DNA from 4 places in the Klebsiella ornithinolytica genome. Region 1 is predicted to be linked to each of the others. Evidence: predicted binding sites of a transcription regulator. Region 1 holds the regulator's gene; each other region holds the start of a gene.
What was found. The regulator Fur, encoded in region 1, represses iron uptake genes when iron is present. The targets are predictions, from matches to a motif close to ATAATAATGAGAACNACTATCAA.
Positions count from the first base shown of each region.

Region 2: the regulator Fur is predicted to act here: its motif matches at 6,487-6,509, upstream of Q1L34_RS16705 (TonB-dependent siderophore receptor).
Region 3: the regulator Fur is predicted to act here: its motif matches at 5,860-5,882, upstream of Q1L34_RS06735 (Nramp family divalent metal transporter).
Region 4: the regulator Fur is predicted to act here: its motif matches at 2,044-2,066, upstream of Q1L34_RS09450 (TonB-dependent siderophore receptor).

Region 1 is NZ_CP130153.1:3,946,190-3,953,881, forward strand. Features, by position in the region: gene pgm (phosphoglucomutase (alpha-D-glucose-1,6-bisphosphate-dependent)) at 1-1,579, opposite strand, end outside; gene seqA (replication initiation negative regulator SeqA) at 1,612-2,160, opposite strand; gene ybfF (esterase) at 2,344-3,117, shown strand; gene ybfE (LexA regulated protein) at 3,251-3,544, shown strand; gene fldA (flavodoxin FldA) at 3,694-4,224, shown strand; gene fur (ferric iron uptake transcriptional regulator) at 4,517-4,969, shown strand; gene Q1L34_RS18880 (hypothetical protein) at 5,032-5,247, opposite strand; gene Q1L34_RS18885 (ChiQ/YbfN family lipoprotein) at 5,302-5,634, opposite strand; gene chiP (chitoporin ChiP) at 5,682-7,085, opposite strand; gene glnS (glutamine--tRNA ligase) at 7,541-7,692, opposite strand, start outside.
Region 2 is NZ_CP130153.1:3,477,842-3,485,533, forward strand. Features, by position in the region: gene mfd (transcription-repair coupling factor) at 447-3,893, shown strand; gene ldtC (L,D-transpeptidase LdtC) at 4,063-5,025, shown strand; gene bhsA (multiple stress resistance protein BhsA) at 5,239-5,496, opposite strand; gene Q1L34_RS16700 (TetR/AcrR family transcriptional regulator) at 5,745-6,380, shown strand; gene Q1L34_RS16705 (TonB-dependent siderophore receptor) at 6,625-7,692, shown strand, end outside.
Region 3 is NZ_CP130153.1:1,407,194-1,414,885, reverse strand. Features, by position in the region: gene Q1L34_RS06755 (ion channel protein) at 1-1,199, shown strand, start outside; gene Q1L34_RS06750 (alpha-keto acid decarboxylase family protein) at 1,196-2,857, opposite strand; gene mgrA (L-glyceraldehyde 3-phosphate reductase) at 3,035-4,027, shown strand; gene Q1L34_RS06740 (DUF2502 domain-containing protein) at 4,181-4,531, shown strand; gene Q1L34_RS06735 (Nramp family divalent metal transporter) at 4,581-5,819, opposite strand; gene Q1L34_RS06730 (NupC/NupG family nucleoside CNT transporter) at 6,166-7,368, shown strand; gene Q1L34_RS06725 (sensor domain-containing phosphodiesterase) at 7,411-7,692, opposite strand, start outside.
Region 4 is NZ_CP130153.1:2,020,850-2,028,541, reverse strand. Features, by position in the region: gene Q1L34_RS09460 (TonB-dependent receptor plug domain-containing protein) at 1-1,197, shown strand, start outside; gene Q1L34_RS09455 (MOSC domain-containing protein) at 1,237-1,881, shown strand; gene Q1L34_RS09450 (TonB-dependent siderophore receptor) at 2,146-4,266, shown strand; gene emtA (membrane-bound lytic murein transglycosylase EmtA) at 4,354-4,965, opposite strand; gene ldcA (muramoyltetrapeptide carboxypeptidase) at 5,061-5,975, shown strand; partial or broken gene Q1L34_RS09435 (potassium/proton antiporter) at 6,068-7,692, shown strand, end outside.

The DNA of each region.
Region 1 (7,692 bases):
GTTCTTCACCCAGGAAGCTCTCGCAGTAGATCTTGTAAGCATCTTCCGTACCTGACGGACGCGCGGCGAACCAGCCGTTGTCGGTCATCACTTTCAGGCCACCAATCGATGCGCCGTTGCCCGGCGCGGCGGTCAGACGTGCGGTGATCGGATCGCCGGCCAACTGGCTGGCGCTGACCATTTCCGGCGACAGCTTAGACAGCGCCGCTTTCTGTGCGGAAGTAGCCGAAGCCTGCAGACGGTTATAGCTCGGCGCGCCAAAGCGGGCAGCCAGTTCGTCGTAGTGCTCCTGCGGGTTTTTACCGGTGACGGCGGTGATTTCCGCCGCCAGCAGGCACATGATGATACCGTCTTTGTCGGTCGACCACGGGGTTCCGTCAAAACGCAGGAACGATGCGCCCGCGCTCTCTTCGCCGCCAAAACCGAAGCTGCCATCGAACAGACCGTCAACAAACCATTTAAAGCCCACCGGCACTTCCACCAGCTTGCGGCCCAGGTCGTTAACCACGCGATCGATCATCGCGGAGGAGACCAGCGTCTTACCAACGGCGACATCCTGGCCCCACTGCGGACGATGCTGGAACAGGTAGTTAATCGCCACCGCCAGATAGTGGTTCGGGTTCATCAGACCCGCCGGCGTGACGATGCCGTGACGGTCATAATCCGGATCGTTAGCAAAAGCCAGATCGAACTTATCGCGCAGCGCCAGCAGCCCTGCCATCGCACACTCAGAAGAGCAGTCCATGCGAATGGCGCCGTCTTTATCGAGGTGCATAAAGCGGAAGGTTTGATCGACGTGATCGTTGACGATAGTCAGGTCGAGTTTGTAGTACTCGGCAATACGTTTCCAGTATTCGATACCGGAACCACCCAACGGATCGACCCCGAGCTTCAGGCCGGCTTTCTGAATCGCCGCCATGTCGACGATATCCGCCAGCCCTTCGATAAACGGTTGCACCAGATCCTGCTCTATAACATGACCGGATGCCAGTGCCGCATCGAGGGAGATGCGCTTGACGCCCTGCAGACCCGAGGCCAGCAGTTCGTTAGCGCGATTCTCTACCACTTTGGTGACGTTGGTATCAGCCGGGCCGCCGTTCGGCGGGTTGTACTTAATACCGCCATCTTCCGGCGGGTTATGAGACGGCGTAATCACGATGCCGTCCGCCAGCGGACCACCTTTTTTGTTGTGCACCAGGATGGCATTGGAAATGGCCGGCGTCGGGGTGAAACCGTTGTTTTCCTGCACGATAACATCAACGCCGTTGGCCGCCAGCACTTCCAGTACGGAAATAAAGGCCGGTTCGGAGAGCGCGTGGGTATCTTTACCCACGTAGCAGGGACCGGTAATCCCGTTCTTCGCGCGGTCTTCCGCAATCGCCTGAGCGATCGCCAGAATATGCTGCTCATTGAAGTTATGGCGCCCTGCACTGCCACGATGGCCAGAGGTGCCAAACTTCACCGCATGCTCCGCGTTGCCCGCTTCCGGCTTCAGTACGTAGTACTGCGCGGTCAGCTGAGCGACGTTAATCAAATCACTCTGTTGTGCAGGCTGACCCGCACGCTTATCGATTGCCATTGCCTGATCCTTCTGATGCAAGGTGAATAAAACTAGATCGTGCCGCAGACCTTCTCAATTAATTCCGCTGGGAACTGCATCGACTGCATGATGTGTTCGATCATGCTGCACTTACGACCGGTATTGGTATTGGTGATAACCCACCACGGAGTACCAGGAACCTGTTTCGGTTTGGTCTGGTTACCGCTTTTTAGCAGGATCCGCGAATCTTCGGCAAAGTACACGCGGGTGCGCCCGTGCAGAGACTCGGTGGCCTCAGCAAACGCTTTGTTATCTAAGGAGTACAGCGTGGTCAGGACCAGCATGAAGCGGTTTACCGCGCGTTTTTGTTCGGCGTATTCATCAGATAACAGCAGCTCGCGCATCGCGCGGACTTTATCTTTCGCCGGATTCACGGGCTTCGCTTCGACGGCAGGCGTCGCAGCCGGCGCCGGCGCAGCTTTTACGACCGGTGCGGCAGTCTGGGAAACGGCGGAAAATTTCAGCATGCGCCGTAAAATGTCGGATGCACTCTCGCCAATATGCTGGGTGTGGCTGGCAATATAGCGATAGAGATCATCATCAACTTCAATTGTTTTCATCTTAATCCAGTGCGATATCTTATTCTGAATACAAGTTGTCAGGATTATAAGGACAAATCCTGACCGCGGATAGCGTCAAACCAGGATGGCGGTAAAACTCAGATAGCTCTGGGTCTTGCAGCCGGATGGCAGAATGTCCAACATAATACCCTAACCCGACGAAGCGAAAAAAAGAACTTTGCCATGAAATTAAATAGCCGCACGCAATCTGCACAAAATCCGCACAATAATTCCCCTGTTGTCCTGGTTCACGGTCTGTTTGGTAGTCTCGACAACCTGGGCATCCTCGCCCGCGACCTGGTGAACGACTACGATATTTTGCAGGTTGATATGCGCAACCACGGTCTTTCCCCCCGTTCGCCGGAGATGACCTACGCGGCGATGGCGCAGGATCTGATCGATACTCTTGACGATCGGCAGATAGAGAAAGCCATCTTTATTGGTCATTCGATGGGGGGGAAAGCGGTCATGGCGCTTACCGCACTGGCGCCGGAGCGCATCGCTGGCCTGGTCGCCATTGATATTGCCCCGGTGGACTACCACGTGCGCCGTCATGATGAAATTTTCAACGCCATCAATGCCGTCACCGACGCCGGCGCCGCGTCCCGTCAGCAGGCGGCCACGGTGATGCGCCAACATCTGCAGGAAGAAGGCGTGATTCAGTTTCTGCTGAAATCCTTCGTTGATGGCCAGTGGCGCTTCAACGTACCGGTATTATGGGATCAATATCCGCACATCGTGGGCTGGCAAACGGTTCCTGCCTGGCCTCATCCGACCCTGTTCATCCCGGGAGGCAACTCGCCGTACGTCACCGATGAGTATCGCGATACCCTGCTCGCCCAGTTCCCACAGGCGCGAGCGCACGTCATCGCCGGCGCCGGCCACTGGGTGCATGCGGAGAAACCGGAAGCCGTCCTGCGCGCCATTCGTCGCTATCTGACCGCTTTGCAGGCTTAACTGGCTAAAAACTGCCCGACCGCGCTGCAGAATGCCCGCGGTCGTTGGCGCAGCGGTTCGCCTGATGTATTATGGCGCGCTATCTGTGTCGGCTATAGCCCGGCAACTTGTTTCCCCGAAGTCACTCTGAATCATGGCAAAAGAACAAACGGACCGTACGACATTAGATTTGTTCGCAACCGAGCGTCGCCCGGGTAGACCAAAGACCAATCCGCTTTCGCGCGATGAACAACTGCGCATAAATAAACGCAATCAGCTCAAACGCGACAAAGTTCGCGGCCTGAAGCGTGTGGAGTTAAAACTCAACGCTGAAGCGGTTGATGCGCTCAACGAGCTGGCGGAAGCTCGCAATATGAACCGCAGCGATTTGATCGAAGAGATGCTGATGAACCAGCTGGCAACCCTGCACAGCCGGGATAAAGCCTGAAAATCCTCAAAAAAACACTTTCATGTAGCAGAGTGTGCAGTCGGGCGTGATTGCTGTTTCCGCGCCCTCCCCTGTTCTGCTATGATTGCCGTTATCTGCGGGCATTACGCCACTACCACATCATTAAGTTTCAAGAGGTTATTTTACTCATGGCAATCATCGGCATCTTTTTTGGCAGCGACACGGGCAACACCGAGAATATTGCAAAAATGATTCAGAAGCAGCTTGGTAAAGATGTTGCTGATGTTCACGACATTGCCAAGAGCAGCAAAGAAGATCTGGAAGCCTACGACATCCTGCTGCTCGGCATTCCGACCTGGTACTACGGTGAAGCTCAGTGCGACTGGGATGACTTTTTCCCGACGCTGGAAGAGGTCGACTTTAACGGTAAACTGGTTGCGCTGTTTGGCTGCGGCGATCAGGAAGACTACGCGGAATACTTCTGTGACGCGCTGGGCACCATCCGCGACATCATTGAACCGCGCGGCGCCACCATCGTTGGCCACTGGCCGACCGCGGGCTATCATTTTGAAGCCTCTAAAGGCCTGGCGGATGACGATCACTTCGTCGGCCTGGCTATCGATGAAGACCGCCAGCCGGAACTGACCAACGAACGCGTGACTCAGTGGGTTAAGCAGGTCTCTGAAGAGCTGCACCTCGAAGAAATCAAAAACGCCTGATGATTGTGCGGCGTTACCGTTAAGTTTCGCCGCATTAATAGATAGAAGCAATCAAACTAATAGCTACAAGTTTTTAACTTTTAATCACATATCTGTACAATGTCCTCTGATTTAACGAGGTCAGGTGACGTAGTTTGTAGCTGGGACCTCGTTTTTGACAGCATACAAGGCCCGATACTTGCAGTTTTCATTTAACGATGGCAGTTCTATAATGAGACGCATTGCATCGGGTGATTCTCTGTATTACTTCCGCTGATGGAAGTAGATCGTTTAGCAACAGGACAGATTCCGCATGACTGACAACAATACCGCATTAAAGAAGGCTGGCCTGAAAGTCACACTTCCACGATTAAAAATCCTGGAAGTCCTGCAGGAACCGGATAACCATCACGTCAGTGCGGAAGATTTATACAAGCGCCTGATCGACATGGGTGAAGAGATTGGTCTCGCTACCGTTTATCGCGTGCTGAACCAGTTTGATGATGCTGGCATTGTGACTCGCCACAACTTCGAAGGCGGTAAATCTGTTTTCGAACTGACCCAGCAGCACCATCACGATCATCTTATTTGTCTCGATTGTGGCAAAGTGATCGAATTCAGCGATGAGTCTATCGAAGCGCGTCAGCGTGAAATCGCCCACCGCCACGGCATCCGTCTGACCAACCACAGTCTGTACCTTTACGGTCACTGTGCGGAAGGCGACTGCCGCGAAGATGAACATGCACACGACGCGCTGGAAAAGTAATTTCCCACCGCGTGGACCACAAAAAGCCAACCTGACGGTTGGCTTTTTTTATGTGCAAACGCCTACCCTTTTCTGCGCGCGGTATGCTCGTCGAAAGCACGGGTAAACGGTTCCTCATCCCAGCGGTTTGCCAGCGCTTCTCGTACCAGAGCCTGTTGGGTTTTCGGTACCATTCCACCTAATGGTGGGTCGGTATCAAGATTGGTGGGGAATGCGTAGCCCCGGGCAGCCACGGCAATCAGTGCCTGAACATCGCCACAGGATTGCGCGCCATGCAAAACGCCTGATGGTTAACATCAGGCGTTTTTACTGACAGGAGCTGGCGCCCGCGATCAGGGCCTGGTGTTGTTGCTGCGAATCTCTTTCCAGATACGATCGCAACGCGCTTTCACCGCCTGGTCATTGCCGGTACGGGTCGCCTGAATACACTGTTGGTAATCCAGAACGCGCACGCTTTCCTGGCTGGCAAACGCCTGATGCTGTTTATCTTCTTTCAGCACGTCGAGAACGCTCTGGCAGGCCTGAACCTTATCCGGATTCCCTTCCGCCGTATTGATACAGGCGCTGTAAGCATCTTTTAGTTTCGTATCTTCTTTTGGCGCGGGGGACTGCGTACAGGCTACCAGGCCCGATGCCATAACCGCGATGAGCAATAGCTTCTTCATAATTGACCTCTCAGGTTTGCGGCAGGTTTACGCCTGCCGCCGCGGCATCAGAAAATAGTGAACGGAGCAATAACCATGAACTTCACGTCACGCTCATCCTGGAAGATATTGCCATAGCCACCGCTCCAGCTCGGGATGTCGGAGTGGTTGTCGTATTGGGTAAAGTGCAGTTTAAACAGCGTTCCTTTTGCCCGGCCGTCCTGTACGGTGTACATGGCATCGAGGCTATACGCGGACTCTTCCAGCCGTTTGTCCGGATTGTAATAGGCGTCCGGCGTGGACATTCTGCCCGGTTTGGCATCCCATGCGTAGACGTAAGAGGCGCCAAACGCCCAGCCCGGCATATTCCAGTTTTTCATGTCATACATCGCGCCGAAGAACACCGCTTTTTCACCGTTGGCGTTGAAGTCAGAACGGTTATCCCACCATACATCAAGACGACCGTTGGAAGAGGCATAGGTCGGGGTCATACGCTGCAGGAAGTAGCCCTGCTGGCCTTCAGCTTTCACCCAGGTGCCTTCCAGACGCAGGTCGAGGACATCAGCAACCTTGTAGCCAAAGGTCAGCGCCTGCAGCCAGGCAGTCCCGTCGTAGATATCGTTCGTGCCGCCGTTACTGACTTTGTCGCGCGTGCCATAGAACTGGTAGCTGGTGTTTAACGGCGTACCCGCGATATCAAATTTGTAGCTGGCCTTGGCAAAATACTGGTCGATATAGCCTTCAGCCTGGCCAAACGCCGCTTCCAGCACGAGGTCATTTTTAAAATCGTATTTGGCGCCCAGGGAGTGCAGATAATCGACTTTGGTTTTCTTGTCGTTCTGGTAGAAATTATCCATCTCGATGTGCCATGGCGCTTTGTATTCGTTCGTCCACATATAGGAGAAACTCAGCGCGCCGGCATCACCGTAATCAAAGTTGGCGCCGGCTTCAGCCCCCTGGTAAGTACCCGGCATAAAGCTCCAGTGCGGAGCCAGCAGCGTTTGCCCGGTTGGCTGGATATAACCGCCGCGAGCCCACACCGGGCCATATTTAAATTTCGCCGCAGCTTTATACAGGCTGATTCCGCTCTTATCGCCAGAGTAATCTTCGTCGTAGGCTTTATTCTTTGAGGAGAAGGCAATTTCGTTCGGGTGACCGCTTTCGCTGCTTTCCGCCATTTCAATTGCGGTGAAGGCAGCCACGTCAATACCAAACATATCAGCGGCATAGCCGGACTGGAAATCCAGATTGGCGTTCCAGGTCGAATGGGAAAGGTTGGTTTTGTATTTATCGCCGTCGGTCACATCTTTCCGGTCGCGCTCACGCTGCCAGTAGTAGATGCCGCCGGTTAAGGTGGAATCATCAATAAAACCTGCTGCGCTGGCCTGCGGAACAACGATCCAGCCCGACATCGCGGTGACGGCGGCAATAGCCAGCGCCAGCGTACTACGTTTGCCACTAAACGTACGCATGTGCATATCCTCTTTGACGTTTTAAAAACGCGGAGCCAAAGGCAAGCCGCGAAAAAATAAATAAGACTGCTAAAAAGGTGGAGCGGTAAAAGCCGCGTAACCACTGTTGATAGACTATTTTTCGTGACGCGAATTATCAATCTCTTTCGCCGATCAAAGCTTAAGATTATGACAAAGCGCACATATTCTATTTCTTTTTGTAACAATATCAGGCCTCATCCTTTTTTATGCGTAAGTAATTACTAAATAGAAAGAAAATACAGAATGAAAGCGCTTACAGCCGTTTTGTGTACCGGTGGGAGGAGTGGCAGAGCTGACAGATATGACAAACAGTAAACAAGATTAATTCGCATCGCAAAAATAACGAACTTAATTCACTGATTCCAAAATAAAAAAAAACGCCGCTAAATGCGGCGTTTTGACACAGAGACGACGGCCGGGCCGCGACGAAAAATTTACTCGCCGACTTTAGCCCAGGTATCACGCAGACCCACGGTGCGGTTAAACACCAGATGCGTTGCGGTTGCATAGCGGCTATCGAGACAGAAATAACCTTCACGCTCAAACTGATAGGCTTTGCTGGCTTCCGCAGTGGCCAGGCTCGGTT
Region 2 (7,692 bases), 470 kb from region 1:
GGATATTTGATTAGTCAGCGCATATCTATCAGAATCTTTCCCCGTGGCGGGTCCTCTCACCGTCAATCAGGTTGGCGAATACGGGTCAATCGCGGATAATCATCAACATTGAATATTAGCGGTTTGCCCTTATATACCCGTCATACTTCAAGCTGCATGTGCATTGGCGACGCTGGTTTACCCGAATCATTTACCTGCGTAAGCTCATCGGGTCGCAATCGGCAAAATGAGGAACCACTTTGTCCCTCGCCAGAGGCATCGTCGACTGTTCAGGTTCGTTCCTGACGAATTTGTCGCTCACTTGCCGCGTAACCTGGCCTGTGGCCTTGTCCCTTCGGGGTCAGTGCAAGCGCTGTTCAACAATGCCTGAGGTGTTTTTGAGCAGCAATTCGAAATATTTAGGGTACACATATCGAGCGAATCAAGAAGGGATCCTGATAACAGCTATGCCTCAACAATACCGATACACACTGCCGGTCAAGCCCGGCGAACAGCGGCACCTCGGTGAATTAACCGGCGCGGCTTGTGCCACGTTGGTTGCGGAAATGGCCGAGCGCCACGGTGGGCCGGTTATACTCGTCGCCCCCGATATGCAAAATGCCCTGCGCCTGAACGATGAAGTTCGCCAGTTTACCGACAGCATGGTGACGGGCCTGGCAGACTGGGAAACGCTACCTTACGATAGCTTCTCGCCGCATCAGGACATTATCTCTTCCCGCCTCGCCACTCTCTATCAATTACCCACCATGCAGCGCGGCGTGCTGATCGTGCCGGTCAGCACACTCATGCAGCGCGTCTGTCCGCATAATTTCCTCCACGGACACGCGCTGGTGATGAAAAAAGGCCAGCGTCTGTCGCGTGACGCCCTGCGCACTCAGCTGGACAGCGCCGGCTATCGCCATGTGGATCAGGTAATGGAACACGGGGAGTACGCCACCCGCGGCGCCCTGCTTGACCTGTTCCCGATGGGTAGCGAACAACCCTACCGCCTCGACTTCTTCGATGATGAAATCGACAGCCTGCGCCTGTTCGACGTCGACAGCCAGCGTACGCTGGAAGAGGTGGCCGCCATTAATCTGCTGCCCGCACATGAGTTCCCGACCGATCAGGCGGCGATTGAGCTGTTCCGTAGCCAGTGGCGCGACCGTTTTGAGGTCAAGCGGGACGCCGAACATATCTATCAGCAGGTCAGCAAAGGGACCTTACCGACCGGGATTGAATACTGGCAGCCGCTGTTTTTCAGTGAGCCGCTGCCGCCGCTGTTCAGCTACTTCCCGGCAAACGCCCTGATCGTCAATACCGGCGATCTGGAAGCCAGCGCCGGGCGTTTTCAGAACGAAACCCGCGCCCGTTTCGAAAGCCGCGGCGTCGACCCGATGCGTCCGCTGCTGCCGCCGGAACAGCTCTGGCTGCGGATCGACGAACTGTTCAGCGAGCTGAAAAAATGGCCGCGTATTCAGTTAAAAACGGAGCGTCTGGCCGAGAAAGCCGCCAATATTAACCTCGGCTATCAAACGCTGCCGGACCTTTCGGTGCAGGCACAGAACAAAGCGCCGCTGGACAATCTGCGTCGTTTCCTCGAAGCCTTTAACGGCCCGGTTATTTTCTCGGTTGAGAGCGAAGGTCGCCGGGAGGCGCTGGGCGAAGTGCTGGCGCGCATCAAAATTGCGCCGAAACATATTCTGCGGCTGGAAGAAGCCACCGGCAACGGCCGCTATTTAATGATTGGCGCCGCCGAACACGGGTTTATCGATAGCCCGCGTAATCTGGCACTGATTTGCGAAAGCGACCTGCTGGGCGAGCGCGTGGCGCGTCGTCGCCAGGATTCACGCCGCACCATTAACCCCGACACCTTAATCCGTAACCTGGCGGAACTGCATATCGGCCAGCCGGTGGTGCACCTGGAGCATGGCGTTGGTCGTTATGCCGGTATGACCACGCTGGAAGCTGGCGGCATCAAAGGGGAATACCTGATGCTGACCTACGCCAACGATGCCAAACTGTATGTGCCGGTGTCATCATTGCATCTGATTAGCCGCTACGCCGGCGGGGCAGAAGAGAGCGCCCCGCTGCATAAACTCGGTGGCGATGCCTGGGCGCGCGCGCGGCAGAAAGCGGCGGAAAAAGTGCGCGACGTGGCGGCGGAACTGCTCGATATTTACGCCCAGCGCGCGGCGAAATCGGGCTTTGCCTTTAAGCACGATCGCGAACAGTACCAGCTATTCTGCGACGGTTTCCCGTTTGAGACCACGCCGGATCAGGCGCAGGCAATTAACGCCGTTCTCAGCGACATGTGTCAACCGCTGGCCATGGACCGCCTGGTCTGTGGCGACGTCGGCTTCGGTAAAACCGAAGTAGCGATGCGTGCCGCGTTCCTGGCAGTGGAGAACCACAAGCAGGTCGCGGTCCTGGTGCCAACCACCCTGCTCGCGCAGCAGCACTTCGATAATTTCTGCGACCGCTTTGCCAACTGGCCGGTACGCATTGAAATGCTGTCACGCTTTCGCAGCGCAAAAGAGCAGGCGCAGATTCTTGAACAGGCCGCCGAGGGTAAAATCGATATTCTTATCGGCACGCATAAGCTGCTGCAAAGCGAAGTCAAACTGCGCGACCTTGGGCTGCTGATCGTCGATGAAGAGCATCGCTTCGGGGTTCGCCACAAAGAGCGAATCAAGGCGATGCGTGCCGACGTCGATATTCTGACGCTGACCGCCACGCCGATCCCACGAACGCTGAACATGGCGATGAGCGGAATGCGGGATCTGTCCATTATTGCCACGCCGCCCGCCCGCCGTCTGGCGGTGAAAACCTTCGTCCGGGAGTATGACTCGCTGGTGGTTCGCGAGGCGATTCTGCGTGAAGTGCTGCGCGGCGGCCAGGTCTACTACCTCTATAACGACGTGGAGAATATCCAGAAAGCGGCGGATCGACTCGCGGAGCTGGTGCCGGAGGCACGTATTGCCATCGGTCACGGGCAGATGCGCGAGCGCGAGCTGGAACGGGTGATGAATGATTTCCACCACCAGCGCTTTAACGTGCTGGTCTGTACCACCATCATTGAGACCGGGATCGATATCCCGACCGCCAATACCATTATCATCGAGCGCGCGGACCATTTCGGTCTGGCTCAGCTGCACCAGCTGCGCGGACGCGTTGGCCGCTCGCATCATCAGGCCTATGCCTGGCTGCTGACGCCGCACCCGAAAGCGATGACCACCGATGCGCAAAAGCGTCTGGAAGCCATCGCCTCGCTGGAGGATCTCGGCGCCGGTTTCGCGCTGGCTACGCATGACCTGGAAATCCGCGGTGCCGGCGAGCTGCTGGGCGAAGATCAGAGCGGGCAGATGACCACCATCGGTTTTTCGCTCTATATGGAGCTTCTGGAGAATGCTGTCGATGCGCTGAAAGCCGGACGCGAACCTTCGCTTGAGGATCTGACCAGCCAGCAGACTGAAGTTGAGCTGCGTATGCCTTCACTGTTGCCGGACGACTTTATTCCTGATGTGAATACCCGACTCTCGTTCTACAAGCGGATTGCCAGCGCCAGGAATGAGCACGACCTGGAAGAGATTAAAGTCGAACTGATTGACCGCTTCGGCCCGCTGCCGGATGCGGCGAGAAACCTGCTGGATATCGCCCGCCTGCGTCAACAGGCGCAGAAGCTGGGTATCCGGAAGCTGGAGGGCAATGAGAAAGGCGGCGTGATTGAGTTCAATGAAAAGAACAACGTCAACCCGGTATGGCTGATTGGCCTGCTGCAAAAACAGCCACAGCACTTCCGCCTGGATGGTCCGACGCGACTGAAGTTCATGCAGGATCTTGGCGAGCGTAAAACGCGGATGGAGTGGGTTCGCCAGTTTATGCGTCAGTTAGAAGAGAACGCGACCGCATAATCGCAGCGCGGAGACGGTGCCCGTCGCCGTCTTCCGCGCCTGTTTTTCTTCCGTCGCGGTCACACCCGGTAAACTTTACAAACATTTTGCAATTCACCAGGGTTTCCCCACAGATGCCCGCGCGATAATCCCCGTCTGTTTCCTCATAAAAAATAACCACTTATTTATTATGACTACTCTCATATCGCGTTTCTCACTGTGGCTGATAATGGTGGCCGTTGCTGGCGTCCTGGCCCTTCCTGCCCGCGCCAATACCTGGCCCTTACCGCCGTCAGGCAGCCGCCTCGTCGGGCAAAATCAGTTTCACGTCGTCCAGAATAACGGCGGTTCGCTGGAAGCTATCGCCAAAAAATACAACGTGGGCTTTCTGGCATTACTTCAGGCTAATCCCGGCGTCGACCCTTACGTTCCGCGTGCCGGCAGCGTGCTGACCATTCCGCTCCAGACTCTACTGCCGGAAGCGCCGCGCGAAGGGCTGGTGATTAATCTCGCCGAGCTTCGCCTCTACTATTACTCGCCGGGGAAAAACGAGGTCACCGTCTACCCTATCGGTATCGGCCAGTTGGGAGGCGATACCCTGACCCCTACGATGATCACCACCGTCTCCGACAAGCGCGCAAATCCAACCTGGACGCCGACGGCGAATATTCGCGCACGGTATAAAGCGATGGGGATAGAACTCCCGGGCGTGGTACCTGCCGGGCCGGATAACCCGATGGGCCACCATGCTATCCGCCTTGCGGCCTACGGCGGCGTCTATCTGCTGCATGGCACGAATGCCGATTTTGGCATCGGAATGCGCGTCAGCTCAGGCTGTATCCGCCTGCGCGATGACGACATCAAAACCCTGTTTAAGCACGTCACCCCAGGGACAAAAGTCAATATTATCAACACGCCAGTGAAAGTCTCCGTGGAGCCTGACGGTAGACGCCTGGTGGAAATCCATCAGCCGCTGTCCAAACACTTAAATGACGATCCGCAGACGCTGCCGATAGTCCTGAATAGTGAGATGACGGCGTTTAAGCAGGCCGCGCAGACCGATCAGACGGTGATGGATCGTGCGATGACGCTGCGTTCAGGTATGCCGATTGACGTTACCCGCCACCATACTGCTGGCGAGCAGTCATTGTAAGTGCGTAGACTGAAATAAAAAAACCGCCCCTGGGGGCGGTTTTTTTATGGGATAACAAAGGGGTAAAACGATAGTGCGACGCTTCGCGGTTTCATAAAGGGGTGAAAACCGCGTCACGTAAGTGGCATAACAGGGAACAACTTACTGCTCGCGGCCTGATAAAGGGGTCAGGGGTCGCGTTTTGTCAGTGGCATGACAGGGGTAAAACGAAACTTATTTGTAGATAACCGCAGTGCCATGCAGGGTGTTTGGACCCGTGACTGAGGTGATACGGAAAGAGGTTGCGCCCATTTCTTCCGCTTTCTGCGCCAGCTGGTCTTCCAGCGAGCCCAGGTTTGTCCCGGCGGAGGCAGAAACAGTACCTATTTTGTGTTGGCCGGCAGGTGTGGATTGCACCTCAACAGCCGCGAAGCTGGCGAAAGAAAGAGAGCTTAGCACGGCGGCCAGCGTCAGCGTTTTGATGTTTTTCATGATTATTATACCTATGCAGATGATTTTTTTAGTAGGGTCGCAAGAATTAACTAACGATCGATAGGTAAATAATAATGTGACCTATATCACACGTCAATGAATTTTTATAACGATCGTTTATTTATTTATAAACAACTTAAAATTCATACATATATGAATTATTTATTTTTGCGGGTTCAGCGCTGGAAGGTTGTAACGTTTGTTTTTATAATGCCCCTTCAACAAACCAACATAGGTACAGCGGCATCATGACAACTGACGTTCAAAGTTGCACAAAAAAAAGCCGTGGCCGACCTAAAGTGTTCGACAAGGAAGCGGCGCTGGATAAGGCTATGGCACTTTTCTGGCAGCACGGCTACGAGGCAACTTCTCTTGCCGATCTGGTGGAGGCGACCGGGGCAAAAGCACCGACGCTGTACGCTGAGTTCGTCAACAAGGAAGGGTTATTTCGCGCGGTTCTGGATCGCTATATTTCACGTTTTGCCGCCAGACATGAAGCGCTGTTGTTTGCCGAAGAAAAATCAGTCGATCAGGCGCTGCGGGACTATTTCACCGCCATTGCCACCTGCTTTACCAGCAAAGACACGCCGGCAGGCTGCTTTATGATCAATACTTCCGCGGCGCTGGCGGCATCATCTACCGCGATCGCCAATACCATTAAGTCGCGGCACGCGATGCAGGAACAAACGCTGACCCAGTTCCTCCAGCAGCGTCAGCTGCGCGGCGAGCTGCCGGAAAACGGCGATGTGCGACAGCTGGCGCAGTTCTTAAACTGCGTGTTGCAAGGGATGTCCATCAGCGCACGCGAAGGGGCTGATTTCACCAGACTGATGCAAATCGCCGATACCACTCTGCGGCTGTGGCCGCAAATCCTCCAGCACTAATCTGCGCTTCCCCGGTGACGATCGCCACCGGGTTTTCACCCCTCTTTCCTGATTAACCCCAATTTTACTCATGTTTTCACGCTGTTAGGTGTCAATTTTGTTGTAAATGATATTGATAACAATAATCACTACGTGCAAAATCCGCTCTTAAGTTTTTCTGCTTATTTCCATCTGTAACATCCGATGCGCCCGCATCGAACACTAAAAACAATATGAATGCCGTTAACTCATAAAAGGAATGCGTATGAACAAGCGTCTCTGGGTGCTTAACCCACTGCTGCTGGCCACCGCCCTGCCCGCCTTTGTCGCGCAGGCGGATGAAGAAAACATTATCGTTAGCGCCAACCGAACTCACCGCACCGTCGCCGAAATGGCGCAAACCACGTGGGTTATCGAAGGTCAGGAGATAGAACAACAGGTTCAGGGTGGAAAGGAGTTCAAAGACGTCCTGGCCCAGTTGATTCCCGGCATTGATGTCAGCAGCCAGGGACGAACCAACTACGGAATGAACATGCGTGGGCGGGCCATCGTGGTGCTGATCGACGGCGTTCGCCTCAACTCTTCCCGTACCGACAGCCGTCAGCTCGACGCCATCGACCCGTTCAACATTGAGCATATTGAAGTCATCTCCGGCGCCACTTCGCTGTATGGCGGCGGCAGTACCGGCGGCCTGATCAATATCGTGACCAAAAAAGGGCAGCAGGAACGCCAGGTGGATCTGGAATTAGGTGGCAAAAGCGGGTTTGCCAACAGCAACGATCACGACGAACGCGTAGCGGCGGCGGTCAGCGGCGGCACCGACCATGCCTCCGGCCGGTTATCGGTGGCTTATCAGCGTTTTGGCGGCTGGTATGATGGCAATAACGATGCGCTGGTCCTCGATAATACGCAGACCGGCCTGCAGCACTCGGATCGTCTGGATGTCATGGGCACCGGCACCATCAACATTGACGATAACCGTCAGCTGCAGCTGGTAACGCAATACTATAAAAGCCAGGGCGATGATTACGGCCTGTATCTCGGCAAAAACATGTCGGCCGTCACCGGCGAGGGTAAAGCCTATACCACCGACGGACTCAATTCCGACCGCGTTCCTGGCACCGAGCGGCATCTGATTAGCCTGCAATACTCCGATGCCGATTTCTATGGCCAGAATCTGGTCAGTCAGATCTATTATCGCGACGAGTCGCTGACCTTTTACCCCTTCCCGACGCTCACCAAAGGTCAGGTCAGCAGCTTCTCCTCATCTAAACAGGATACCGATCAGTACGGTGCGAAGATTACCCTCAACAGCCAACCGCTCGACGGCTGG
Region 3 (7,692 bases), 2.5 Mb from region 1:
CGATACCCGCCGTGATTATAGGTATCGCTTCCAGCCTGGTATTGATTGTGACGATGAAGATTGCGGCCATATTGCAGCATGTTATCTGGTCCAGCGTGCCGTTGAGTTTAGGCATCGAGGCCAGCGGGCAGGTGTGGACTATCGCCGTACTCACGCTAACCGGCATCGCCGTGGGACTGGTGGTCCGTTTCAGCCCAGGACATGCCGGGCCGGACCCGGCCACCGAATCATTAATTGGCGCGCCCATCAGTACCGGCGCGCTGCCGGGTCTGGTCGCAGCACTCGTATTAGGTCTCGCGGGCGGCGTCAGCCTTGGGCCGGAACATCCCATAATGGTAATGAATATCGCCCTTGCGGTGGCAATCGGCTCTCGTCTGTTTCCCCGCGTCAGTTCGCTGGACTGGACCATTCTTGCCGCCTCCGGCACGATCGGCGCGCTGTTTGGCACCCCGGTGGCCGCCGCGTTAATTTTTTCGCAAACCCTCAACAGCAGTAACGATGTGCCGCTGTGGGATCGCTTGTTCGCCCCCCTGCTGGCGGCAGCGGCGGGCGCCCTGACGACGGATCTGTTCTTCCATCCTCATTTCTCGTTGCCCATCCCCGTTTATCCGCAAATGCATTTCGTTGATATCATAAGCGGCGCTATCGTCACGCTTATCGCCATTGCCGTAGGCATGGTGGCCGTCTGGTGCTTACCGCGGCTACATGCGTTGATGAACCGCCTGAAAAATCCGGTGCTGACGCTGGGTCTCGGCGGTCTGCTGCTGGGGATTCTCGGCGCTGCTGGCGGACATATAACGCTGTTTAAAGGCCTGGAGGAGATGCAGCAAATCGCCTTAAGCCAGACCCTGACGGCCGGCGACTTTTTACTGATTGCGCTGGTGAAGCTGGCGGCGCTGGTGATCGCCGCCGCCAGTGGTTTTCGCGGCGGGCGAATATTCCCCGCGGTCTTCGTCGGCGTGGCGCTCGGCTTTATGCTGCACGCCCATGTCGATGCCGTTCCGGCCGCTATCACGGTCTCCTGCGCCATCCTGGGCATGACTCTGGTGGTCACCCGCGATGGCTGGCTCAGCCTGTTTATGGCGGCGGTCGTCGTACCGGATACGACGCTGCTACCGCTGCTGTGTATCGTGATGCTCCCGGCCTGGCTGCTGTTGGCCGGGAAGCCGATGATGATAGCCAGGCGACGAAACGACTAGACGCGGCTGTTTCTCTCTTCCAGAGCCTGGGTTACCGCGCGCAGGAAGTCAGGAATATCCATTTTGGGCAGCATAACCTCCACCAGCGTCAGCTTATCGGAGCCAATACTGTCGGCCATCGCCTCTTCAAGCTCTTCCGTCCGCGTCACGCGCCAGCATCGGGAAGGGACATTGGGGGCGAAGGCTCCCGGCAAACGGTTCCAGTCCCACAGCGCAATATCGTTGTAACGCTGCTCCGGACCGTGAATCGCTCGTTCAACCGTATACCCCTCGTTATTAAGCAGCAGGATCAGCGGGTTCTGTTTATCGCGTAGCATCGACCCCAGTTCCTGAATCGTCAGCTGAGCTGCCCCATCGCCCACTATCAGCACGACCCGCCTGCCCGGCGCTGCGGTTTGGGCACCGTAGGCGGCCGGTAAGGTAAATCCTATCGATCCCCACAGCGGCTGGACCAACAGGGTGGCATCTGAGGGAAGCTTGAGCGCGGCAACGCCGAAAGCCGCGGTTCCCTGATCGGCAAGAATAATATCCCCGGGACGCAGCTGCTCCTGTACGGTACTCCAGAAACTTCCCTGCGTAAGGCTACCGCCCGTCACGCTTTCCACCTCCGGCGCAGAGCAGTCTGGCAACCGCCACTCTGCTGACAGACCGGCGGACAGAATCATTAACTCATTAAGAGCTTGATCCATCGGAATACGGCTGAACCAGTGGTCGCCCACTCTGACGGCAAAAGGCTGAATTTCAATCGTGCGTTCAAGGGGTAAATGCTGGGTAAATCCGGCAGTGATGGTGTCGGTGAAGCGGGTACCCACGCAGATGATCGTATCGGCGTTTTCAATTGCCTCACGCGTTTGCGGCGCGCTGGCGATACCGCTATAGGTGCCGACAAAACCAGGCTGCTGTTCATCAAACAACCCTTTTCCCATCAGCATCGTGGCACAGGCAATCGGTGTTTTCGCCACCCACATCCGTAGCGTATCCTGCAGGCCATAGCGCTGGGCGAGGAAATCCGCCAGCAATGATACCTGCCGACTGCTGCGCAGCATCTGCCCGGCATGTTCACGAAACCCGGCCAGCTGATTCTCATCCGCAGGCGGCCCTTCGATCGCCAGACGACGAGCCGGCGGCGTCGCTTTTGCTTTCGCCACATCGGCAGGTAACATCAGATAACCGGGGCGATGGTGGGTAAGCATCTCGCTCAGCACGCGATCGATTTCGTGGCAGGCATTCCCCGCCGTCAACGTCGCCTGCGTGCAGGTGATCTGCTCGCTCATCCGCGCGAAGTGCGTGAAGTCGCCATCTCCCAGCGTATGGTGCAGCAGTTCTCCGCGCTGCTGGGCGCCGGTGCCCGGCGCGCCGACGATATGTAGCACCGGAATATGTTCCGCATAGCTGCCGGCCACGCCGTTAAGGGCGCTCAGCTCGCCGACGCCATAGGTCGTCAGGAGCGCCCCGGCGCCTTTAATGCGCGCATATCCGTCGGCAGCATAGGCCGCATTCAGCTCATTCGCACAGCCAACCCATCCCAACGCTTCGTGCGCGATGACGCGGTCGAGGAATTGTAAATTGTAATCTCCAGGTACGCCAAACAAGCGGTCTATGCCGCAATCTACGAGACGATCCAGCAGATAATCGCCAATGGTGTAAGTCGGTTGCATCTCCATACTCCTCTTCCCGTTGCAGGTGATCTGAGTATTGAATAAGCGATCCAACTGTCCAGATAGCGGTCAATAATCGGGGTGGAAAGCAAAATTTACGCCTTTGAAGTGTGTACTCCGCGCTGAACATTCTTTAGTGTAAACGTATACACAACCTGTTCTATCTGCGGAGGAAGTATGGTTTACCAGGCAAATGCGGCACGATATCAAACGATGGAATATCGTCGTTGTGGCCGGAGCGGATTAAAGCTACCGGCCATTTCACTCGGCCTCTGGCACAATTTTGGCGACGAAACGCGGGTGGAAACCAGCCGTCAGCTGCTGCGACATGCCTTTGATCTTGGCATAACCCATTTTGATTTAGCCAACAATTACGGGCCGCCTCCCGGCTCGGCGGAAAGCAATTTCGGCCGCATCCTGCGGGAGGACTTTTTACCCTGGCGCGATGAACTGATTATCTCCAGTAAAGCCGGTTACACCATGTGGGACGGCCCCTATGGCGACTGGGGATCGCGTAAATACCTGGTCGCCAGTCTCGATCAAAGCCTGAAGCGGATGGGGCTGGAGTACGTTGATATCTTCTATCATCACCGCCCGGATCCCGAAACACCGTTACAGGAAACGATGCGTGCGCTGGACCATCTCGTGCGCCAGGGCAAGGCCCTGTATGTCGGGCTTTCCAACTATCCGCTTGAGCAGGCTGCCGAAGCGGTACGCATCCTCAATGACCTCGGGACACCGTGTCTGATTCATCAGCCTAAATATTCCATGCTCGAACGCTGGGTTGAGGACGGACTGCTTGATTTTCTGCAGACTGAAGGGGTGGGAAGCATCGCGTTTTCACCGCTGGCTGGTGGTCAACTCACCGACCGCTATTTACAGGGTATTCCGGCAGACTCCCGCGCCGCCAGCGGCAGCCGCTTCCTGCAAGCGGAGCAGTTAACCGAGGCGAAGCTCGAGAAGGTTCGTCAACTGAACGCGCTGGCCGCGGCCCGCGGGCAAAAGCTCTCACAGATGGCTCTGGCCTGGGTTTTACGGGAAGAGAAAGTGACTTCAGTACTGATTGGCGCCAGCAAAACCACACAGCTTGATGATGCCGTGGGGATGCTGGCGAATCGCCATTTCGGCACCGAAGAGTGTGCGGCAATTGACGCCATCCTTGCGGCGTAAACTCAATTTTACTTTAGCAAAAAGTGCTCTTATCCGCGATTTAGGAGTTCATCCAATGCTGCGGGGCTTTACCGCCCCGTACTATCACGTTAACAGGCCCAATGAGCGCCAATATCATCCGGCGCTCAGGCCCCGATCGTGAAGGAGAAGAGTATGTTCAGGTCACTGATTCTGGCTGCGGTGCTTTTGGCCACAGCGCCACTGGTTGCAAATGCCGGAGAGATCACCCTGCTGCCATCTGTAAAATTACAAATAGGCGATCGTGATAATTACGGTAACTACTGGGACGGTGGCGGCTGGCGCGACCGTGATTACTGGCGTCGTCACTATGAATGGCGCGATAACCGCTGGCGTCATCACGATAACGGCTGGCATCGCGGCTGGGATAAACGTAAAGCCTACGAACGTGGCTATCGCGAAGGCTGGAACGACCGCGATGACCGACGCGGCGGCTGGGGACGAGGGCCAGGCGGCGGTCGCGGCCACGGTCATGGCCATCATTAATCAAAAAGGGGAGCCAGATGGCTCCCCTTTTTCATGGCTATCGACATGATTACAGCCCGAAAATCGTACCGACCAGTAGCCAACCATTAAGCAACACCACAACGCCGACAATCACCCACCCTGTCCGTTTCACCCACAGGGTATTGACCAAATCGCCCATCAGCTGCGAATTACTGGTGAAAATCAGCAGCGGGACCAGCGCCAGGGCGATGCCAAAGCTCAGCAGCACCTGACTCATCACCAGAATTCTCGTCGGGTCCAGTCCCATCATAATGACAATAAACGAAGGCAGCATCGTTACCGCACGACGAAACCACAGCGGAATATGGAAACGAATAAAGCCCTGCATGACGACCTGTCCTGCCAGCGTTCCCACCACCGTCGATGACAACCCGGCGGCCACCAGACTGAGGCCAAAAATGGTGGCGGCCGCGTGGCTCAACAGCGGTTCCAGCGTCAAATAGGCCTGATCCAGGTCGGCAATCCCCGTGTGGCCGTTAAAGTGAAATGCGGCGGCGGCGGTGGCCATCATCGCCAGGTTGACAAACCCGGCAATGGTCATCGCAATCGCAACGTCCCACCGGGTGGCGTGATAACGCTCTTTTCGCGTACCGTCGTGCAGATTCTGCGTTAACGACGAGTGTAAATAGATGACGTGTGGCATGATCGTCGCGCCGAGCACACCGGCGGCAAGGAACACGGCTTCACCGTTCGGCAAACTCGGGACGATCATCCCTTTCGCCAGCGGCGCCAGCGCCGGTTGCGAGAAAATCAGTTCCACAATGTAGGCCGCAGCAACAAACAGCAGTAAACCACCGATCGCTTTTTCCAGCGGCTTTTGTCCGCGACGCTGCAGCATCAGGATTAAGAAGGTGGCAATCCCGGTTAATATTGCGCCCTGCAGTAACGACACGCCAAGAATCAGCTTAAAGCCAATGGCTGCCCCAATAAATTCGGCGAGGTCGGTCGCCATGGCGATAATTTCCGCCTGCACCCAGTAAAACCACACCACCGGACGCGGATAGTGATCGCGAATCTGTTCCGCCAGGTTCTTACCCGTAGCAATCCCGAGTTTTGCCGATAGCACCTGAATCAGCATCGCCATCAGATTTGCCCATACAACTACCCACAGCAGCTGATAGCCGAAGCTGGCGCCCGCCTGAATATTGGTGGCGAAGTTGCCGGGATCGATATATCCAATGGCAGCAATGAACGCAGGCCCCATCAAGGCGAGCTTCATCTTGCGCGCTGCGCGACCGCTGCTATTCTCAACGCGACTGCTAGTCATTTTCTGCCTCTGAAATATAGCCTTTGCTATGTTTTATGTTATCAAAATGCGAATGATTATCAAGTTCATTTAGGAAGATGATCATTATTGCTTTGATAGGGGGGAACGATAGCGGCTAACAACGAAAAAAGTGGCATTGATGAATTTGCATCTCGCCAGATCACAGATTAGTACAATCTAAGCAACTTTTAAAACCTTTACGCTACATAACAAAAATGTATGTTTGATCACTAATTTGGTGATTAGTCACAGTTCATTGCAATAGTGTGGATTTGATCTCGTTTTCTTTGGTCTTGTTACATAGAATGTGCACAGAAATTTAACCTGCCTCATATTTGGAGCAAATATGGACCGCGTCTTGCATTTTATCCTCGCGATCGTAGTGGTGGCTATACTGGCCCTTCTGGTCAGCCATAACCGTAAACAAATTCGTATTCGTTATGTTATTCAATTACTTGTCATTGAAGTTTTGCTGGCATGGTTCTTCCTGAACTCTGATATCGGTCTGGGTTTTGTGAAAGGCTTCTCCGAGATGTTCGAAAAACTTCTCGGCTTTGCAAACGAAGGGACAAACTTTGTTTTCGGCAATATGAATGACAAAGGCCTGGCTTTCTTCTTCCTGAAAGTTCTCTGCCCTATCGTCTTTATCTCTGCGCTGATCGGGATTTTGCAGCATATTCGTATCCTGCCTATCGTCATTCGCGCCATTGGTACCGTGCTGTCCAAGATTAACGGCATGGGCAAACTGGAATCATTCAACGCCGTCAGTTCCCTGATTCTGGGCCAGTCAGAAAACTTTATCGCCTATAAAGATATTCTGGGCAAAATGTCGCGCAACCGGATGTACACCATGGCTGCGACCGCGATGTCGACCGTCTCCATGTCTATCGTCGGTGCCTACATGACGATGCTGCAGCCTAAATATGTCGTGGCTGCGCTGGTGCTCAACATGTTCAGTACCTTTATTGTCCTGTCGCTGATTAACCCGTATCGCGTCGAAGAAAGCGAAGAAAACCTGCAGATGTCCAACCTGCATGAAGGTCAGAGCTTCTTTGAAATGCTGGGTGAATACATTCTGGCAGGCTTTAAAGTTGCCATTATCGTTGCAGCCATGCTGATCGGTTTCATCGCCTTGATCTCCGCGCTGAACGCCCTGTTCGCTACCGTTACCGGCTGGTTTGGCTACAGCATCTCCTTCCAGGGGATCCTTGGCTACATCTTCTATCCGGTTGCCTGGGTGATGGGCGTACCGGCAGGGGAAGCGCTGCAGGTGGGCAGTATTATGGCCACCAAACTGGTTTCGAACGAGTTTGTGGCGATGATGGATCTGCAGAAAATTGCCAGCACGCTCTCTCCGCGCGCTGAAGGCATTATCTCTATCTTCCTGGTCTCCTTCGCCAACTTCTCCTCTATCGGGATTATTGCCGGGGCGATTAAAGGTCTGAACGAAGAACAGGGTAACGTGGTTTCCCGCTTTGGTCTGAAGCTGGTTTACGGCTCGACTCTGGTGAGCGTGCTCTCGGCGTCTATTGCCGCGCTGGTTCTGTAAGCTGACAAGATAATAAAAAAGCCGGGGCTTGCCCCGGCTTTTTTACGTCTGCAGCTCACTGAGCGGCCGCGGCCTGCCGATTAAATATCCCTGCAAATAGTCGACGCCTAATGCCAGCAGTTTCTCTTTTTGCTCTTCCGTCTCGACGTACTCCGCCACCACCGTCATATTTTTAACTTTCGCCACTTCAATAATGGATTTAATCATAATCGCATCCAGCGGGTCGCTCTCGAGATCGCGAACAAAGCAGCCGTCAATCTTTACGATATCCGCCTGCAGGCGCTTCAGGCGTTCGTAGTTGGCATAGCCCGTACCAAAATCATC
Region 4 (7,692 bases), 1.9 Mb from region 1:
CAAAAATCACGCTACTGGCAGTGGCCAGAGTACGATAAAGAAAGCTATTACTATCAAGGGACAACTCACCTCGGCGACCGCTTCACGCTGAAAAGTCGCCTGTATCGCGATACCTTCAAAAACACCCTGATGATGTATAACTCGCTGGCCGATCTGCACAGCAAAAACGGCAACTATAGCCACTATAGCGACTACAGCACTGGCGCAGGTTTACAGCTTTCAGCAGACGTACGTCATCGCGACCAGCTCTCTTTCGGCGTGAACTGGAAAGATGATGTCCACAGAGAAAAAAGCAGCACCGACGGCCCTTACGATCGCTATCAAGATCGGACCTGGTCTCTCGCCAGTGAATATCAATGGGAAGCCGCAGATAATCTCGATATCGTCGCCGGTATGAGTTATGACTGGCGCAACAGTCTCGAAGGAATGAAACACGAGAAGAACGGCAGCGTGACCCGCTACGACGAAAACAGGCAGAACGCATTCAACTGGGAAACGATGGCCCGCTATCATTTCGCCAACGAAGATACGCTGGCCCTGTCCTGGTCCGACCGTACCCGTTTCCCGACGCTCAAAGAGCGCTACACGACCTCAAAACCCGCGAAAGACCAGATTGCCCTTGTGAATCCTTACCTGAAACCAGAGCGGGCCCGCAGCATCGACCTGACCTGGAATGGCCATATCACCGACAGTTGGGCCTATGAGATAAGCACGTACTATAACCGCGTCAGTGACGCCATTTTGTCGATTAATATCGATGCTGATACGGTCCAGAACCAGAACAGCGGCCGGGTCGACTATACCGGTCTGGATCTTGGGATCAAAGGGGCGCCGTTTGAAATGCTCGATGTCGGTCTGAGCTATGGCCTGATTCATGCCGATAGCAAAAGGCAAGAGGCGGGCAAAGTCACCGACCTGCCAAACCAGACGCTCAGCGCCTGGTTGACACTAAAACCGATTGCGCCGCTGCAGCTCACCCTCTCTGAAGAAGCGCGCTCCTCTAGCTACAGCAACAGCAATGGTTCGCAAAAAGCGCCAGGGTTTGCCATCACCCACCTGCGCGCCGATTACGCAATAGGCCACGGCTTTAGCGTCAATGCATCGGTCAATAACCTCTTCGATACGCGCTATTACTACAGCGAAGGTTTTATCGAAGAAGGTCGTAATTTCTGGGCCGGCGTGGAATACAAATTCTGATTCATTTCTCCACTCGGTGGAAAAATGAAGGAGATCCTTATGATCGTAGATTTTAAAGTGATACTGCATACAATCCTCGGCAATCAACGTCGGACGGACGGGTCAGTACACAAAGTGCCGTTAAGCGGCAGCGTGTATTTCAATACGCATGGACTGGAAGCCGAGAACGGCATCCGGGAACATTTTCAGGATCCCGATTGCGCGCTCATGCATTATGCCCGGGAACATTACGATTTCTGGCGTGAGCGATATCCCGCGCAGGCCGGGCAGCGCCTCTGCGCCGGCCTGTTTGGGGAAAACTTGTCCACTTATGGCATGACGGAAGCGAACGTATGTCCGGGCGATGTCTTTCGTCTTGGCGCTGTCGAAGTACAGGTCTCCTGGGGGCGCGTTGCCTGTCAAACGATGGCGACCCGTTTGCAGGATCCTGATGCTCCAGAACTGATGCATCAACAGTCGCGCAACGGCTGGTTTTATCGGGTGATAGCGCCTGGCGAAGCCCGCTGCGGCGATACATTCCGACTGCTCGACCGCCCTGCCGTAGACTGGCCACTCAGCCGGGTGCAGGCGATTATCTTCAGTGATGGAGGGACGGAAGAGGAGCTGCAGGCTCTTTCTGCGATGCCGTTCCTTGCCACCCCCTGGAGAGCCATTGCCATGATGCGCTTAGACAGTCGCCGCTGATCCCCTCCCCCCTCAACCACTGGCTACCAAATCAGGTAGCCAGTGCAGGTTTCCATCGCCGCTTAATCCGCTGTTTATCACCGTCCTGTCAAATAAACATTATGTTTTTCATGGGTTTTCATTTTCATATTTACCAATCCCGCCTTGATAATCAAAAACAGAACGATAATAATTCGCATTACTTTTTTACGAGAGATGACACTTTCGTTTTTTATGCGTGGTGGCGTACAGGAGTACCAGGCTACGTCAACTCAGGATTATGTCATGACCGCTCGCGTCATTTTCAAACGCCCGGCGCTGCTGTACGCGCTGGCCACCGTCTTCCCGTTTGCCAGCCTGGCGGAAGAGACGGTTATCGTCACCGCACAACCCATCGACTCAGCCATCTCGCCAACGCAGGGCTATAGTGCCAAAACCTCCGCTGGCGCGACGAAAACCGATCAGCCGTTGATTACCACCGCGCAATCGGTCTCCGTCATCACCCGTCAACAGATGAATGATCAGGGAGCCAATACCATCAGCCAGGCGCTGGAATACACCCCGGGGGTTTACTCCAGCTTCGGCGGCGGCGCGACCCGCTTTGATACGGTATCGCTACGCGGCTACCACGGCGGTGATGTTGATAACCTGTTTCTCGACGGCATGCGCTTGATGAGCGACGGCGGCAGCCACAACGTCCTGCAAATCGATCCCTGGTTTGTTGAACGGGTTGACGTCATCCGGGGCCCCTCTTCGGCGCTGTACGGTCAGAGCGTGCCGGGCGGGGTGGTGAATCTGACCTCGAAACGCCCGCAGTTTACCTCGGAAGGCCATTTCCGCCTCAGCGGCGGGACGCAGAACACCAAAGGGGCCGCCTTCGATTATACCGATGCCCTCAACGATCAATGGGCTTACCGGATTATCGGCATGACGCGCACCAGCGATACCCAGTACGATAATACCCGCGAAGAGCGCTACGCCATTTCACCTTCCCTGCTCTGGCAGCCGGATACCGACACCTCGCTGCTGCTGCGCGCCTACCTGCAAAAAGATCCGTCGGGCGGCTATCACGGCTCGCTGCCGCTGGACGGCACCCGCTATGCTCACAACGGACGTAAGCTCTCCACCAGCACCAACGAAGGCGATCCGTCAGACGGGTATCAGCGCCGCGAGCAGATCTACAGCTACGAGTTCACTCATCAGTTCGATGACGTCTGGTCCGCCTACTCCGCCGGAAGCTATACCCACACCAACGTATCGCTGGATCAGGTGTATCAGGTCGGCTGGATTAATGACAGCGATAGTCTGGCGCGCGGTTACAGCGGCTCGCGCGGCTCGCTGGATGCCTGGTCAACCGACAACCGCCTGCGCGCCGATTTCACCACCGGCGAACTGGCCCATACGCTGATCCTCGGCGGGGAATATCACCGTTTCCGCAACGATCTGTGGACCGGCGCCGGCAGCGCGTCGCCTCTCGATCCGTTCAGCGGCTATACCGCGCAGACCGGGCATACCGTGACCTACAGCGATAACAACAACCGCCGCTACTACCAGACCGGGCTCTATCTGCAGGACGAAATGGTCTGGGCGCGCTGGCATCTGGATGTCTCCGGCCGTTACGATCGCATTGTTTCGCAACAGGTCAGCGATACCTTCGGCACCTCCAGCCGCCGCTCCGATGACCATATCAGCGGCCGGGCATCGCTGCTGTATGCGCTGGAAAACGGCCTCTCGCCGTATCTGAGCTACAGCCAGGCGATTACCCCAGCGATGCTGCCGGGCGCCGATGGCACCCTGCTGAAACCGACCACGGCAGAGCAGCTGGAGGCGGGCCTGAAGTTCCAGCCGCCGGGCTCCGCCGATATGTACAGCATCGCTATCTACGATTTAACGCAAAAAGATGTGGCGACGCGCGATCCAAACATCGCCACCGCGACCTTTATTCCCGCAGGAAAAGTTCACTCTCAGGGCGTGGAGCTGGAGATGCACAACCAGATTACGCCTGAGCTGAGCACCCTCGCCTCCTACACCTGGAACCGCCTGCGCTTCCAGGACACTAAAGATGGGACTAACGACAACACGCCGCAGCTGACGCCGGATCAGATGGCCTCTTTCTGGGCGCGCTATCAGTTCCCGGCAGGGATCAGCGCCGGGGCCGGCGTACGCTATATCGGGAAACAGTGGGCGGATGATGCGAATACCGAGCGCCTGCCGTCGGTCACCTTACTGGATGCGATGGTGCGCGCCGATCTCGGCGTCTGGTCGCCGTCGTTGAAAGGAGCTTTTGTGCAGGTTAATGCCAATAACCTCAGCGACCGGGAGTATCTCTCCGGCTGCTACGGAACCGGCAACTGCTACTGGGGAGCCGAACGCAGCGTGACCGCCACCGTCGGCTACGACTTCTAAGGATTGTCTGAAAAACGTTCCGCTCGCGCCGGGCTCTGCGAATGACACCCGATGTGTCACCGTGAAGCGCAGCGCGAGCGGAAGCGGCTACATGGCGTCCAGCGCCTGCTGCAGCTTCCAGATATAGCGCGGAGCCTGCGGAGCCGGATGTTTTTTCACCACGTGCTCAAAGAACTCATCGGCATCCATATCGTTAATCTCGTCAATCGCATCCTGACGATTCGAGGAGAAGGTGCGCAGGAGCGCCCCGGCGCCGTTGGCGTAGGAGACCACCACCGCATAGCGCATCACCTGCGGATCTTTAATCCCGGCAAGCGGGCCATTCTCAAGGATACTCAGATAGGCCGCGCCCATCGAAATATTACGTTCGGGGTTTTTCAGCTCGCTGACCGACGGCTCGCCGCGCCAGCCCATGCGCCGGTAGACATCGCGCCCGGATGTGGAAGGCTTCAGCTGCATCAGGCCTACTGCACCGGATTTGCTGATAACCGTCGGGTTGCCGCCGGATTCAATGGCGATAATCGCCGTCACCAGCTGCGGATCAACGCCCCACGCCGCGCCGGCTTTTTCACTGATCGGCATCCACTGCATCGCCCGCTTAACCGGAACTTCAGCGTTCCACGGCGGGTTACGATAATCCTGTTTTGAGCTACAACCGGCCAACAATACAACGATAAAAACAAACCATCTCAATTTCACACATCTATCCTTATTGGCTGAAGTTTGCCGCCTGGAGATGACAATAATCGCTCCAGGCGGCATGATAACCCTTTCATTCTTAGCAAGGAATTGTCATGTCTCAGTTTTATCTGGTCGCCCCTTCAGGTTACTGCCTCAACCAGGAGGCAGCGTACCGCGGCGTTCAACGTCTGCAGGAAGCCGGGCATCAGGTCCTGCACCAGGAGGTCATCCCTCGCCGCCAGCAGCGGTTTGCCGGAACTGAGCATCAGCGCCTGAACGACATCAACCAGCTGGCTACCCTCGAAGGCGCTAATCGTATCGTGCTGGCGGTACGCGGCGGCTACGGCGCCAGCCGCCTGCTGGCGCACATCGACTGGCAGGCCCTCGTTGCACGCCAGCGGCAGAACCCGCTAATCATTTGCGGACACAGCGATTTTACAGCGATTCAGATGGGCCTGCTGGCAAAGGGTAGCATAATCACCTTCAGCGGTCCGATGCTGGCCGGTAACTTTGGCGCCGAAGCGATGGATCCGTTTACTGAACGCCACTTCTGGCAAGCGCTGCGCAGCCCGGAATTTACCCTCGAGTGGCAGGGCGAAGGCCCGGATTGTCGGGCCCAGGGAACCCTGTGGGGCGGCAATCTGGCGATGATAACCTCGCTGATTGGCACGCCGTGGCTACCGCAAATCGCCAACGGTATTCTGGTGCTGGAAGATATTAATGAACATCCGTTCCGCGTCGAACGAATGCTGTTGCAGCTGCTCAATAGTGGTATCCTCGCGAATCAGCGCGCCATTGTCCTCGGCAGCTTTACCGGTGCCCGGCCTAACGATTACGACGCGGGCTATGATTTACCGCAGGTCTGTGACTATCTTCGCACCCAGCTCGATGTTCCGCTCATCAGCGGCCTGGACTTCGGCCACGAGCAGCAGACCGTGACTCTGCCCCTCGGCGCGGAGGCGCTGCTGGTGAACAACGCGGCCACCACCACCTTAACGCTCAGCGGACATCCGGTACTGACAGAATAAAAACTTCTGTTACACATTTTCGGATACTCTGCAGGTTGTTAAAATGATGTCACTTTCATAAAACCTTCACGCCAGTAAGGAGTACGTCAACTTTGGACGCCGGTGCGGTCATTAGTCTGTTTATTCTGGGTTCTGTATTAGTAACCTGTAGCATTTTATTGAGTTCCTTTTCCTCACGCCTTGGCATCCCGATTCTGGTTATTTTCCTTGCCATCGGTATGCTGGCCGGCGTCGATGGTATCGGCGGCATCCCTTTTGACAACTACCCTTTCGCCTACATGGTGAGTAACCTGGCGCTGGCGGTGATCCTGCTGGACGGCGGCATGCGCACCCAGGCGAGCTCATTTCGCGTCGCGCTCTGGCCCGCCCTCTCGCTGGCGACCGTGGGCGTGCTGATCACCTCCTGTCTGACCGGGATGATGGCCGCGTGGCTGTTCCATCTCGATCTGATCGAGGGGATGTTGATCGGCGCGATTGTCGGCTCCACCGACGCCGCGGCGGTCTTCTCGTTGCTCGGCGGCAAAGGACTGAACGAACGCGTGGGCTCCACCCTGGAGATTGAATCCGGTAGCAATGATCCGATGGCGGTGTTCCTGACCATTACCCTTATCGAGATGATTCAGCAGCATGAAACCGGCCTGAGCTGGATGTTTGCCGTGCATATCGTGCAGCAGTTCGGCCTCGGTATTGCGATTGGTCTCGGCGGCGGTTATCTGCTGTTGCAGATGATTAACCGCATCGTGCTCCCAACGGGACTCTATCCGCTGCTGGCGCTGAGCGGCGGAATTATGATTTTTGCCGTCACCACGTCGCTGGACGGCAGCGGTATTCTGGCGGTATATCTGTGCGGCTTCCTGCTCGGCAACCGGCCGATTCGCAACCGCCACGGGATCCTGCAGAACTTTGACGGACTGGCATGGCTGGCGCAAATCGCCATGTTCCTCGTGCTCGGTCTGCTGCTCACGCCGTCGGATCTGTGGCCTATCGCCATCCCGGCGCTGCTGCTGTCGATGTGGATGATTTTCGTCGCCCGCCCGCTGTCGGTCTTTGCCGGCCTGCTGCCGTTTCGCGGCTTTAACCTGCGCGAGCGGGTGTTTATCAGCTGGGTTGGCCTGCGCGGCGCGGTGCCAATTATTCTCGCCGTCTTCCCGATGATGGCCGGTCTTGATAACGCCCGCCTGTTCTTTAACGTCGCCTTCTTCGTGGTGCTGGTCTCGCTGCTGCTGCAGGGAACCTCCCTCTCCTGGGCGGCGAAAAAAGCCAAAGTGGTGGTTCCGCCGGTGGGCTGGCCTATTTCCCGCGTCGGGCTGGATATTCACCCGGAAAACCCCTGGGAGCAGTTTGTGTACCAGCTGAGCGCCGATAAATGGTGCGTCGGCGCGGCGCTGCGCGATCTGCATATGCCGCCGGAAACCCGCATTGCCGCCCTGTTCCGCGACAATGTTCTGCTGCACCCGACCGGCAGCACCCGCCTGCTCGAAGGCGATATTCTCTGCGTGATCGGCCGCGAGCACGATCTGCCGGCGCTGGGTAAAATGTTCAGCCAGTCGCCGCCGGTGGCGCTCGACCAGCGCTTCTTCGGCGACTTTATTCTCGACGCCAGCGCAAAATTCGCCGATGTGGCGCAAATTTACGGTCTTGACGGCGGGGAAGAGTTTCGCGAACGCCAGCAGTCGCTGGGGGACGTGATTCAGGACCTGCTCGGGGCCGCGCCGGT